DNA from 3 places in the Allobosea sp. R86505 genome. Region 3 is predicted to be linked to each of the others. Evidence: predicted binding sites of a transcription regulator. Region 3 holds the regulator's gene; each other region holds the start of a gene.
The links. Region 3 encodes LexA, which represses DNA repair genes until DNA is damaged. Its sites were predicted from a motif close to TGTTCNNNNTGTGTTCNG; they were not measured.

Region 1 (3,274 bases), 1.4 Mb from region 3:
GCTTCCCGTCATGCAAGGTTCTGACACCATGGACGTCACCGCTCTCCGCGCCCTGCAGGCCCCGCTCAAGGACTCCTACCGTTCCGATCCCGGCGCGGCCGTCGTCACCCTGAAGGCCAAGGGCGAACTCGACGATCAGCACATCGCCTGCAAGGTCGAGACGGGCCGCGCCATCGCGCTCGCGGGTCTGCACCCGGCGACCGGTGGCTCGGGCGCCGAACTCTGCTCGGGCGACATGCTGCTGGAGGCGCTGGTCGCCTGCGCCGGCGTGACGCTCAAGGCGGTGGCGACCGCGCTCGAGATCGAGCTCAAGAAGGGCGTCGTCCATGCCGAGGGCGATCTCGACTTCCGCGGCACGCTCGGCGTCGCCAAGGACGCTGCCGTTGGCTTCAAGGCGATCCGGCTCTCCTTCGAGGTCGAGACCGATGCGCCGCAGGAGAAGCTCGACACCCTGCTGAAGCTGACCGAGCGCTACTGCGTCGTGTTCCAGACGCTCAATGTGAAGCCCGAGCTCAGCGCGACCCTGTCGGTCGCCTGATCACCCGGCCGCTCACTCGGCGGCCTTCTTCAGGGTCAATCCCTCGGCGAAGGGCAGCGTCGGCTCGCCCTTTGCCTCGTCGAAATCCAGTGCCACGATGCGCTCGCCGCGGCCGGTGATCTTGCCCGCCGAGGTTCGCAGGCCTGCCACATCGTCCTGCGCCTGGCGGAAATGCTGGTCGAGCTTCTCCGCCCGCTCGCCGAGCCGGCGGACATCCGCCAGCAGCTTGCCGACCTCGCTCTGGATCACCTGCGCCTCCTCGCGCATCCGCGCGTCGCGCACCAGCGACTGCATCAGCTGGATCGCCAGCGCGAGCAGCGAGGGCGAGACGATCATGATCCGGGCGCGATGCGCCTTCTGGATCACGTCGTCGAAGTGCTCGTGCAGATCGGCATGGATCGATTCCGAGGGCACGAAGAGCAAGGCGAGGTCCTGCGTCTCGCCAGGCAGGAAATAACGCTCGGCGATGTCCTTCACATGCACGCCGACATCGTTGCGCACCCGGGCGGCAGCCGCCTTGCGCGCTTCCTCGCCGCGGGCCTCGCGCAATTGCGTGAAGCTCTCCAGCGGGAATTTGGCGTCGATGACGAGACCGCGCCCGTCGCCAGGCAGCGTCACCAGGCAATCAGGCCGCTTGCCGTTGGAGAGCTGCGGCTGGAAGGCGAAGAAGGCGCCGGGCAGCCCGTCGCGGATGATCGCCTCCATCCGGCCCTGGCCATAGGCGCCGCGCGCCTGCTTGTTGGAGAGCACGTCGCGCAGCGTCACCACCTCGGAGGTGAGGCTGGTCAGGTTTTTCTGGGCGCTGTCGATCACCGCAAGCCGCTCCTGCAGCCGGCCCAGGCTCTCGCTGGTCTGGCGGACATTCTGCTCGAGGCCCTGGCCGACCTGATGACGCAGGCCTTCCATCCGGTCGGCGACGAGGCGCGCGAGATCACCCTGCCGCGTCGAGAGGATTTCCGCCATGGACTGCATCCGGCCGGTCAGCTCCGCCTGGAGACGGTTCATCTCGGCGACCTTGTCGTCGGTCTCGCGGGCGCGCTCGGCGGCGATCAGCGCCTCCAGCGCCCGTCGCCGGCTGCCGCGCCAGGCGGAGAGCGCCAGCAGCAGGAGGAGCCCGAGGGTCGCTCCGCCGAAGCCGAGCGCGGCCTGCGCCCAGGTCACCGGCTGGTCGAGAAGGAGGAAGGCGATCTCTGTCATCCCGGCAGGATAGCCGATTCGGGTGAATCAGTTCGAACGAAAGCGGAACGGTTTGACCCGCGATGCGCGAGCGCTTATGTGGCCCGTCCACCACCTGAAAAACCGCGCAGACACAGCTCCATGGCCATCCGCCCGCTCGTCATCCTGCCAGACGCCCAGCTCCGGCTGGTCTCCACCCCGGTGGCCGAGATCACGCCTGAGATCCGCACGCTCGTCGCCGACATGTTCGAGACGATGTACGACGCGCCGGGAATCGGGCTGGCCGCCATCCAGATCGGCGTGCCCACGCGCGTGGTGACGCTCGATGTCGCCAAGCGCGCGGCCAGCGAACGGGCGGATCCCGAAGACACCGACGCTGAAGACGCCCAGGAGAAGCGCGATGCCCAGCCGCGCAACCCGATCGCCTTCATCAATCCGGAGATTACCTGGTCCTCGGAGGAGCGCAGCGTCTACGAGGAAGGCTGCCTCTCGATCCCGGAATACTACGAGGAGGTCGAGCGCCCGGCTGCGGTCAAGGTCGCCTACACCGATCTCGACGGGAAGCGGCAGGAGATCGAGGCCGACGGTCTGCTCGCGACCTGCATCCAGCACGAGATCGACCATCTCAACGGCGTGCTGTTCATCGACCATCTCTCGCGCCTCAAGCGCGAGCGCGTCACCAAGCGCTTCGCCAAGCAGGCGCGGCGCGAGGGGTGACGCAACCGAGTTAAGACCTTCCGCAGCCCTCATCCTGAGGAGCGGGCGGAGCCCGCGTCTCGAAGGATGCTCCAGACGTAGCCGGAGCCTCCTGGAGCATCCTTCGAGACGCCGCTGCGCGGCTCCTCAGGATGAGGGCTCACATAATCAGGCGGCGGGCCATGCCTGCCCAGTTGAGGTAATATCCAGCGTATGAGTTTGCGCGTCATCTTCATGGGCACGCCCGATTTCGCGGTGCCGACCCTGACCGAGATCATCGGCCAGGGCCACGAGGTCGTCAGCTGCTACACCCGCGCCCCGGCCCAGGCCGGCCGCGGCCTCGAACTGAAACCCTCACCGGTACACAGGGCGGCCGAGCGCTTCGGCATCCCCGTCTTCACGCCCAAGACCCTGAAGACGCCCGAGGTGGCTGAGCAGATCGCCTCCCACCAGGCCGATGTCGCGGTCGTCGTTGCCTATGGCATGATCCTGCCGCAGGCGATTCTCGACATCCCGGAACTCGGCTGCCTCAACCTGCATGCCTCGCTGCTGCCGCGCTGGCGCGGTGCCGCGCCGATCCTGCGTGCGGTGATGGCCGGGGACGCTGAAAGCGGCGTCTGCGTGATGAAGATGGAGGCCGGCCTCGACACGGGCCCCGTCGGCATGGTCGAGCGGCTGGAGATCGGCCCCGACATGACCTCCGGAGAACTGCACGACCGGCTGGCGCCGCTGGGAGCCGATCTGATGGTCCGCGCGCTCGCCGCGCTCGGCCGGGGTGGCCTGCGCTTCACGCTGCAGCCGGAGGAGGGCGTGACCTACGCCGCCAAGATCGCCAACGCCGAGGCGAAATTGAACTGGGCCCGC
Region 2 (3,274 bases), 2.5 Mb from region 3:
GTCGCGAGGTCGGCATGCTGCTGCGGCGCGATCTTGCGGTAATCGGGCAGTCCGCAGACCTCCCAGAGCCGTTCGACCGCGGGGCGACCCTGCGCCAGCGCCCTGATGTCGGGATCGCGCGCCAGATTTTCGAGCGTCGACATGTCCTCCGCGATCAGGGCGCGCGTCAGGCCGGGCTCCGTCGGCTGCAGGTTCAGGCTGTCGAGAAGCTGTGCCACCGAGCGGAAATCGAGATCGGTGTTGCGCCACTGGAGCTGACGCACCGGCTCGAAGCGATGATTCTCGATCGCCTCGACGAGATCCGCCTCGAAGGGCGGGCAGCGGCCCGAGGTGCCGAAGGTGCCGTCGCGCAGATGGCGCCCGGCGCGCCCGGCGATCTGGCCGAACTCGGCCGGGTTCAGCTTCCGGAAATGATGGCCGTCATATTTCTTGTCGGCGGCGAAGGCGATGTGGTCGACATCGAGGTTGAGCCCCATGCCGATCGCGTCGGTGGCGACGAGATAGTCGACGTCGCCGGACTGGTAGATCTCGACCTGGGCGTTGCGGGTGCGCGGCGAGAGCGCGCCGAGGACGACCGCGGCGCCGCCCTTCTGGCGGCGGATCAGCTCGGCGATGGCGTAGACCTCCTCGACCGAGAAGGCGACGATGGCCGAGCGCGGCGCCAGGCGCGTGATCTTGCGGTCGCCGGCGAACATCAGCTGCGACAGGCGCGGGCGCGTCACGACATTCACGCCGGGGATGAGCTGTTCGATCACCGGCCGCATCGTGCCGGCACCGATCAGCATCGTCTCCGCGCGGCCGCGGCGGTTCAGCAGCCGGTCGGTGAAGACATGACCGCGGTCGAGATCGGCCGCGAGCTGGATCTCGTCGATGGCGACGAAATCGACCGCGAGGTCGCGCGGCATCGCCTCGACGGTGCAGACCCAGAAGCGCGGCCGGGCCGGCTTGATCTTCTCCTCGCCGGTGACGAGCGCCACCGCCTCGGCGCCGACCTTGTCGACGACGCGCTGGTAGACCTCGCGCGCCAGAAGCCGCAGCGGCAGGCCGATCATGCCCGTCGGGTGGGCGACCATTCGCTCGATGGCGAGGTGGGTCTTGCCGGTATTCGTCGGGCCGAGCACGGCGGTGACGCCGTTGGCGCGGACCGAGGGAGGCAGCGAGCGTGGAGGGATCAAGGCCTATGCCGATCATGGTGAGCGCTGCACGGCGGCGCCCCGGGGGCCGGGCCGCGGCGGCGCAGCGCGAGCGATGAAACTAGGAAACGGAACGAGTCCCGAACGAAGCGGGCCCGAATCGCTGACTCGCGTGGAATCGGGATTTGTTCTCGCCAGGGGCGGATGGAGCCGCCGCGCGTCCCCCCGAGCGGGATCGGTGTCTCGGCATCGCCTGTCCTCCGATGGTCGCGCGCATGACGATCATCTGCCGCAGGGCCTATCTAGGCATGCTTCGCCGGGAAACGAGAGCTGGCTGCGGGCGCGGCACTCAGCCGAAGACCTCCGCGAAGATCTCCGCGGCTTCGTCGGGCGCCTCGACATGGACGAAATGCCCGGCCGTTTCGCAGAAGGTGATCTGTGCATCGTCGAAATGCTCGGGCACGAAGGCGGCCCATTCCGATTTCAGCACGGGGTCGTGCCGGCCCCAATGCACCCGCGTCGGCTGGTGGATGCGGACGGAAGGGGTGGGATGGCCGTCGATCGCCGCGAGGCGGGCGGCGTTCTGGCTGCGATACCAGTCGAAGCCGCCGCGCAGATTGCCGGGCTTCATGAAGTTGTCGATCCAGAGCTCGAGCGCCGGATCGAACGCATCCTTGCGATGGCACCAGTGCGAGAGAAAATAGGAGACATAGAGCGCGCAGGACTGGCGGCTGAGGCCGATCAGCGACTCGGCCAGCGGCAATTGCTGAAAGGACTGGTACCAGACCTCGTTGACATGGCCATCATGGACCCAGCGCCCGGCGATGCTCTGGGTCGGGCAGTTGAAGAAGAGCAGCCGCTCGACCAGCTGCGGGTGGCGCCGCGCCATCGCCTGGGCGGCATAGGCACCGACATCGTGGCCGACCACGCCGACCGATTCCAGGCCGAGCGCGCCGACCAGCGAGGCCATGTCGTCGGCATGGCTGTTGGCGCCGACGTCGCTGCGCGGAGAGGCTGCCTTGGCGCTGTCGCCGAAGCCGCGCAGATCGGGCGCGATCAGCCGGAAATCCGGGTGGAGCCGGTTCATCAGCGGCAACCAGGTGGCCCAGAATTCAGGCCAGCCATGCAGCAGCAGGACGGGGCGCCCGGAACCGATTTCGGCGACGTGCAGCGTCGTGTCGCGCACCGCGATCTGGCGATGCCGAAGACCGGGCGGCGTGGCGAAGTCGCTGGACATGGTGGCTCCCGACAGTTTCCGGCGAAGGCTAGCGTCTGGCCGGCTCGCGCCGCAATCGCGATGGCGTGCAGGAGGGGCATGCGCCAGCGCTTCTCCACAGGAGGCGCAGGGGCGGCTCTTGCGTCAATGCGCGGCGTGGCTGCAGCGGCCGTGATCGGCGAGCGCCTCGATGATGGCGCAGTCGCAGGCGGCGACGCCGCCGGAGCAGGTCGCGGCGATGCGCTCCAGCTCGGCCTCCAGCGAGCGCAGCCGCGCGATCTTGTGGCGCACCTCGTCGCGATGCGCGACGGCGATGGCATGGGCTTCGTCGCAGGCCATCGCCGGATTGTCCGAGAGCCTGAGCAGGGCGCGGATCGCCTCGACGGCGAAGCCGAGATCGCGGGCATGCTTGATGAAGGCGAGGCGCTCGAGATGGCGGCTGCCATAGCGTCGCTGGTTGCCCTCCGAGCGCTCGGGCGGCAACAACAGGCCGACCTGCTCGTAATAGCGGATCGTCTCAACCTTGACGCCGGTGCGCTCGGCCAGCGTTCCGATCGGCATCACGCGCTCTGCGGTGGTCGCGGTGGGCATGGGCTCGCTCCAAAGCTCTAGTCTCTAGAGTTCAAGGTGGGCGCGGGACGGGTCGCGGTCAAGCGCCGGCGGTCAGAAGGAGGGCGGCGTGCAGGCGCTGACGACTTCGCAGGCAATCGGCCCGACGCAGCGGAAGCGGTGCGGTCGGCGGCTCTCGAAGTAATAGGCATCGCCGGGGCCCAGAATGCGCCGCTCGTCGTCGACCGAAACCTCGAGCCGGCCGCAGAGCACGATACCGCCCTCCTCGCCGTCATGCGAGAGCGGCACGCGGCCGGTGTCGGTGCCGGGCTCGTAGCGCTCCTTCAGGATCTGCAGGGCGCGGCCGAACAGGTTC
Region 3 (3,274 bases):
GCCGGAACCCGCCTCGACAGCGCCGCACTCGGGCTTTCCGCCGCCGCCGGCCATCCGGCGCTGCCGGTGCGCCGCAAACCCCTGGTCGCGATCCTCGCCACCGGCGACGAACTCGTGCTGCCGGGCGAACCGGTCGGGCCCGACCAGATCGTCGCGTCCAACTCGTTTGCGCTTGCCGCGCTGGTCGAGCAGGCGGGCGGGAGCGTGCTCGACCTCGGCATCGCGCGCGACGACCATGCGGACCTCGCCGCGCGGATCGGGCAGGCGCGGGAGGCCGGCTGCGACGTGCTGGTGACTTTGGGTGGCGTCTCCGTCGGCGCGCATGACCTGGTCCAGGAGGCGCTCAAGCGGGCCGGGATGGATCTCGGCTTCTGGAAGATCGCGATGCGGCCGGGCAAACCGATGATGACGGGCCGGCTCGGCCCGATGGTGGCCATCGGGCTTCCGGGCAATCCGGTGTCCTCGATCGTCTGCGGCCATCTCTTCGTTGTCCCGGTGGTCGAGGCCCTGCTCGGCATTCCCTCGCCGGAGCGCGACCGCAGCGAGCCGGGGCTGTTGGGCCTCGACATGCCCGCGAACGATGAACGTGAGGATTATCTGCGCTCCAGCCTCGTCCTGACCGAGGCCGGCTGGGAGGCGACGCCGTTCGAGCGGCAGGATTCCTCGATGCTCGGTCTGCTCGCCCAGGCGCAGGCGCTCGCTATCCGACCGGTCTTCGCGCCGGCCGCCCGCAAGGGCGATCCCTGCCGCTTCATCCGTTTGCGCTAGGCTGCGGCCGGCCGATCCGCTTGCGGAACACAACGCGAACGGGTATGGTGTTCGTGATTTGTTTCGAATCTGCGACAACCGGCAGATTCCAGAGCGCCGGCGGGGATCATGCTGACACGCAAACAGTTCGAGCTGCTTCGTTTCATCCAGGAGCGCCTGCGCGAAAGCGGCGTCCCCCCCTCCTTCGACGAGATGAAGGACGCGCTCGACCTCAAGTCCAAATCCGGCATCCACCGCCTGATCATGGCGCTCGAGGAGCGCGGCTTCATTCGTCGCCTGCCCAACCGGGCGCGGGCGCTCGAGGTGATCAAGCTGCCCGACGGCGCTGGCGGCGGCCTGCAGCCCGGCGCGCGCCGGTTCAACCCGTCGGTCGTCCAGGGTGGGCTCGGCAAGGATGCGCCGCCGGCCAAGGACGGGCTGCCCGGCCGGGTCCGGTCGGTGGAAGCCGCGTCCGAGGATGCCCGCAACACGATCACGATCCCCGTCATGGGCCGCATCGCCGCGGGCACGCCGATCTCCGCGATCCAGAGCCGCAGCCACAGCGTCGCCCTGCCCGCCGATATGCTCGGCTCGGGCGAGCATTTCGCGCTGGAGGTCCGCGGCGACTCGATGGTCGAGGCCGGCATTCTCGACGGCGACACGGTGGTGATCCGCCGCCAGGACACGGCCAACACCGGCGACATCATCGTCGCCCTGATCGACGACGAGGAGGCGACGCTGAAGCGGCTGCGCAAGCGCGGCTCCTCAATCGCGCTAGAGGCGGCCAATCCCGCCTATGAGACGCGGGTGCTCGGTCCCGACCGGGTCAAGATCCAGGGCCGGCTGGTCAATCTGATGCGGCGTTACTGAAGGCGCTCGGCTTCGGGAACGCTCTCGGCGACGGATGGCGCGGGGGCTGTCGCAGGGGCTGTTCGGGCCGCGGGCTGGATCGGCGGCTGACGGCTCCAGGGCCGTGAGCGTCCTTCCTGTTCGGCGGCATGGCGGCGCCAGCCCGTGAGGCCAGGCACGAGTGCTGTCGCCCCGTCGCGTTGCAGTGCGGTCCGGTCGATCAGCAGTGCCGCGCAGGAGGCCGTCCAGGGAATCGGCGTCACCACCACATCCGCGCGCCGGCAATCCTCGATGATGGCCAGCCGCTCCTGCGCATAGGCGATGGAACGCCCATTCGTTGTGGTCAGGACGCAGCCGGCGGGGTCGCAGGAGGCACCCTGGCGCAGCGACGGGTCGTCCGCCTTGCGGCCATCCCCATCGGCGCTCAGCCATTGCTCCAGTACGAAGCGGCTCGGCCGACCGGCTATGACGAGGCGGTCGTCTCGCCCGCGCACAGCCAGGCCGGCCCCTTCGCGCTCGACCAGGATCGCTGGGCGCTCGGGCTTGGCCGCCACCGCGACGCCCGCGGCCAGCGGCAGTAAGGCCAGCAGGCGCAGCTTCGTGCTCCACAGCGTCGCCCAGAGGAGCGACAGCACGAAGCACAGCAGCGCGGGCGTCCCGAAGGCCGGGATCACCAGGGTGGAATGATCGATGGTTGCGACCCAATGCGCCAGTTTCAGCACCACCTCGGAGGCCTGCCCCATCAGCCACCAGGCCGGCGCATCCAGGCCGAAGGGGTAGGCCAGCACGCCGAAGACGGCGGCGGGCATCACGAACAGCGAGACGAAGGGCAGCGCCAGCGCGTTGCCGAGCAGCCCGAAAGGGTTGAAGGTCTGGAAATGGAAGGCGCCGAAAGGGGCGGTCGCGGCGGTCGCCAGCAGCGTGGTCGCGACGATGCCGCAGGCGGCGATCCACAGCGGGCGCAGCGGCCAGGGCAGCGCCGGCGGTGGCTGCGGCCGGCCGCGGTTCTCCCAGCGCTCGGCGAAAGCGATCAGGGCCGCCACCGCGCCGAAGGACATCTGGAAACTCGGCCCCAGCAGCGCCTCGGGTTCGCGCAGGAGAACGATCATCGCCGCCAGCGCGAGATTGCGCATGCTCAGCGCCGGGCGGTCGACGAGGATCGCGCCGAGCATCACCAGCGTCATGATCAGCGAGCGCACGGTCGCGACCTCGGCGCCCGAGAAGACGCAATAGGCGACCGAGCCCGCCATCGCGGCGAGGGCAGCGATCTTCTTGACCGGCAGGCGCAGCGCCAGCGTCTGCGAGAGCGCGAGCAGCGCCCGCGCCAGCCAGAAGATCGTCCCGGCCGCGAGCACCATGTGCAAGCCGGAGATCGACACGATGTGGTAGATGCCCGCCGCGCGTAGATCGGCGTTGGTCGTCTCGGTGATCAGCCCGCGCTTGCCGGTGACGAGCGCCGCCGCCATCGCACCCGCCTGCCCGCCGCCGATGGAGGCGATGCGCTGCGTCAGGGCGTTGCGGGCGCGGTCGAGCGCGGCGGCGATCTGCAGCGCGGCCGGAGGCGCCTGCGGCGGCCGCGTCACCGCGATCTTGCCGGAGACGCTGCCGACGGCGCCGAGCCCGCGAAAGAAGGCGTCGCGGCCGAAATCATAGCCGCCCGGCCGGGCCGGACCCGGCG

Region 1: the regulator LexA is predicted to act here: its motif matches at 1,768-1,785, upstream of SJY11_RS22440 (DNA recombination protein RmuC).
Region 2: the regulator LexA is predicted to act here: its motif matches at 1,263-1,280, upstream of SJY11_RS03860 (helicase-related protein).

What each region holds. Positions count from the first base shown of each region.
Region 1 is NZ_JAXHPY010000001.1:4,651,315-4,654,588, reverse strand. It holds gene SJY11_RS22445 (OsmC family protein) at 29-538, shown strand; gene SJY11_RS22440 (DNA recombination protein RmuC) at 551-1,735, opposite strand; gene def (peptide deformylase) at 1,856-2,431, shown strand; gene fmt (methionyl-tRNA formyltransferase) at 2,624-3,274, shown strand, end outside.
Region 2 is NZ_JAXHPY010000001.1:802,839-806,112, forward strand. It holds gene SJY11_RS03860 (helicase-related protein) at 1-1,172, opposite strand, end outside; gene SJY11_RS03865 (alpha/beta fold hydrolase) at 1,483-2,370, opposite strand; gene SJY11_RS03870 (MerR family transcriptional regulator) at 2,494-2,940, opposite strand; gene SJY11_RS03875 (cupin domain-containing protein) at 3,013-3,274, opposite strand, start outside.
Region 3 is NZ_JAXHPY010000001.1:3,294,870-3,298,143, forward strand. It holds gene SJY11_RS15835 (molybdopterin molybdotransferase MoeA) at 1-768, shown strand, start outside; gene lexA (transcriptional repressor LexA) at 877-1,617, shown strand; gene SJY11_RS15845 (ComEC/Rec2 family competence protein) at 1,611-3,274, opposite strand, start outside.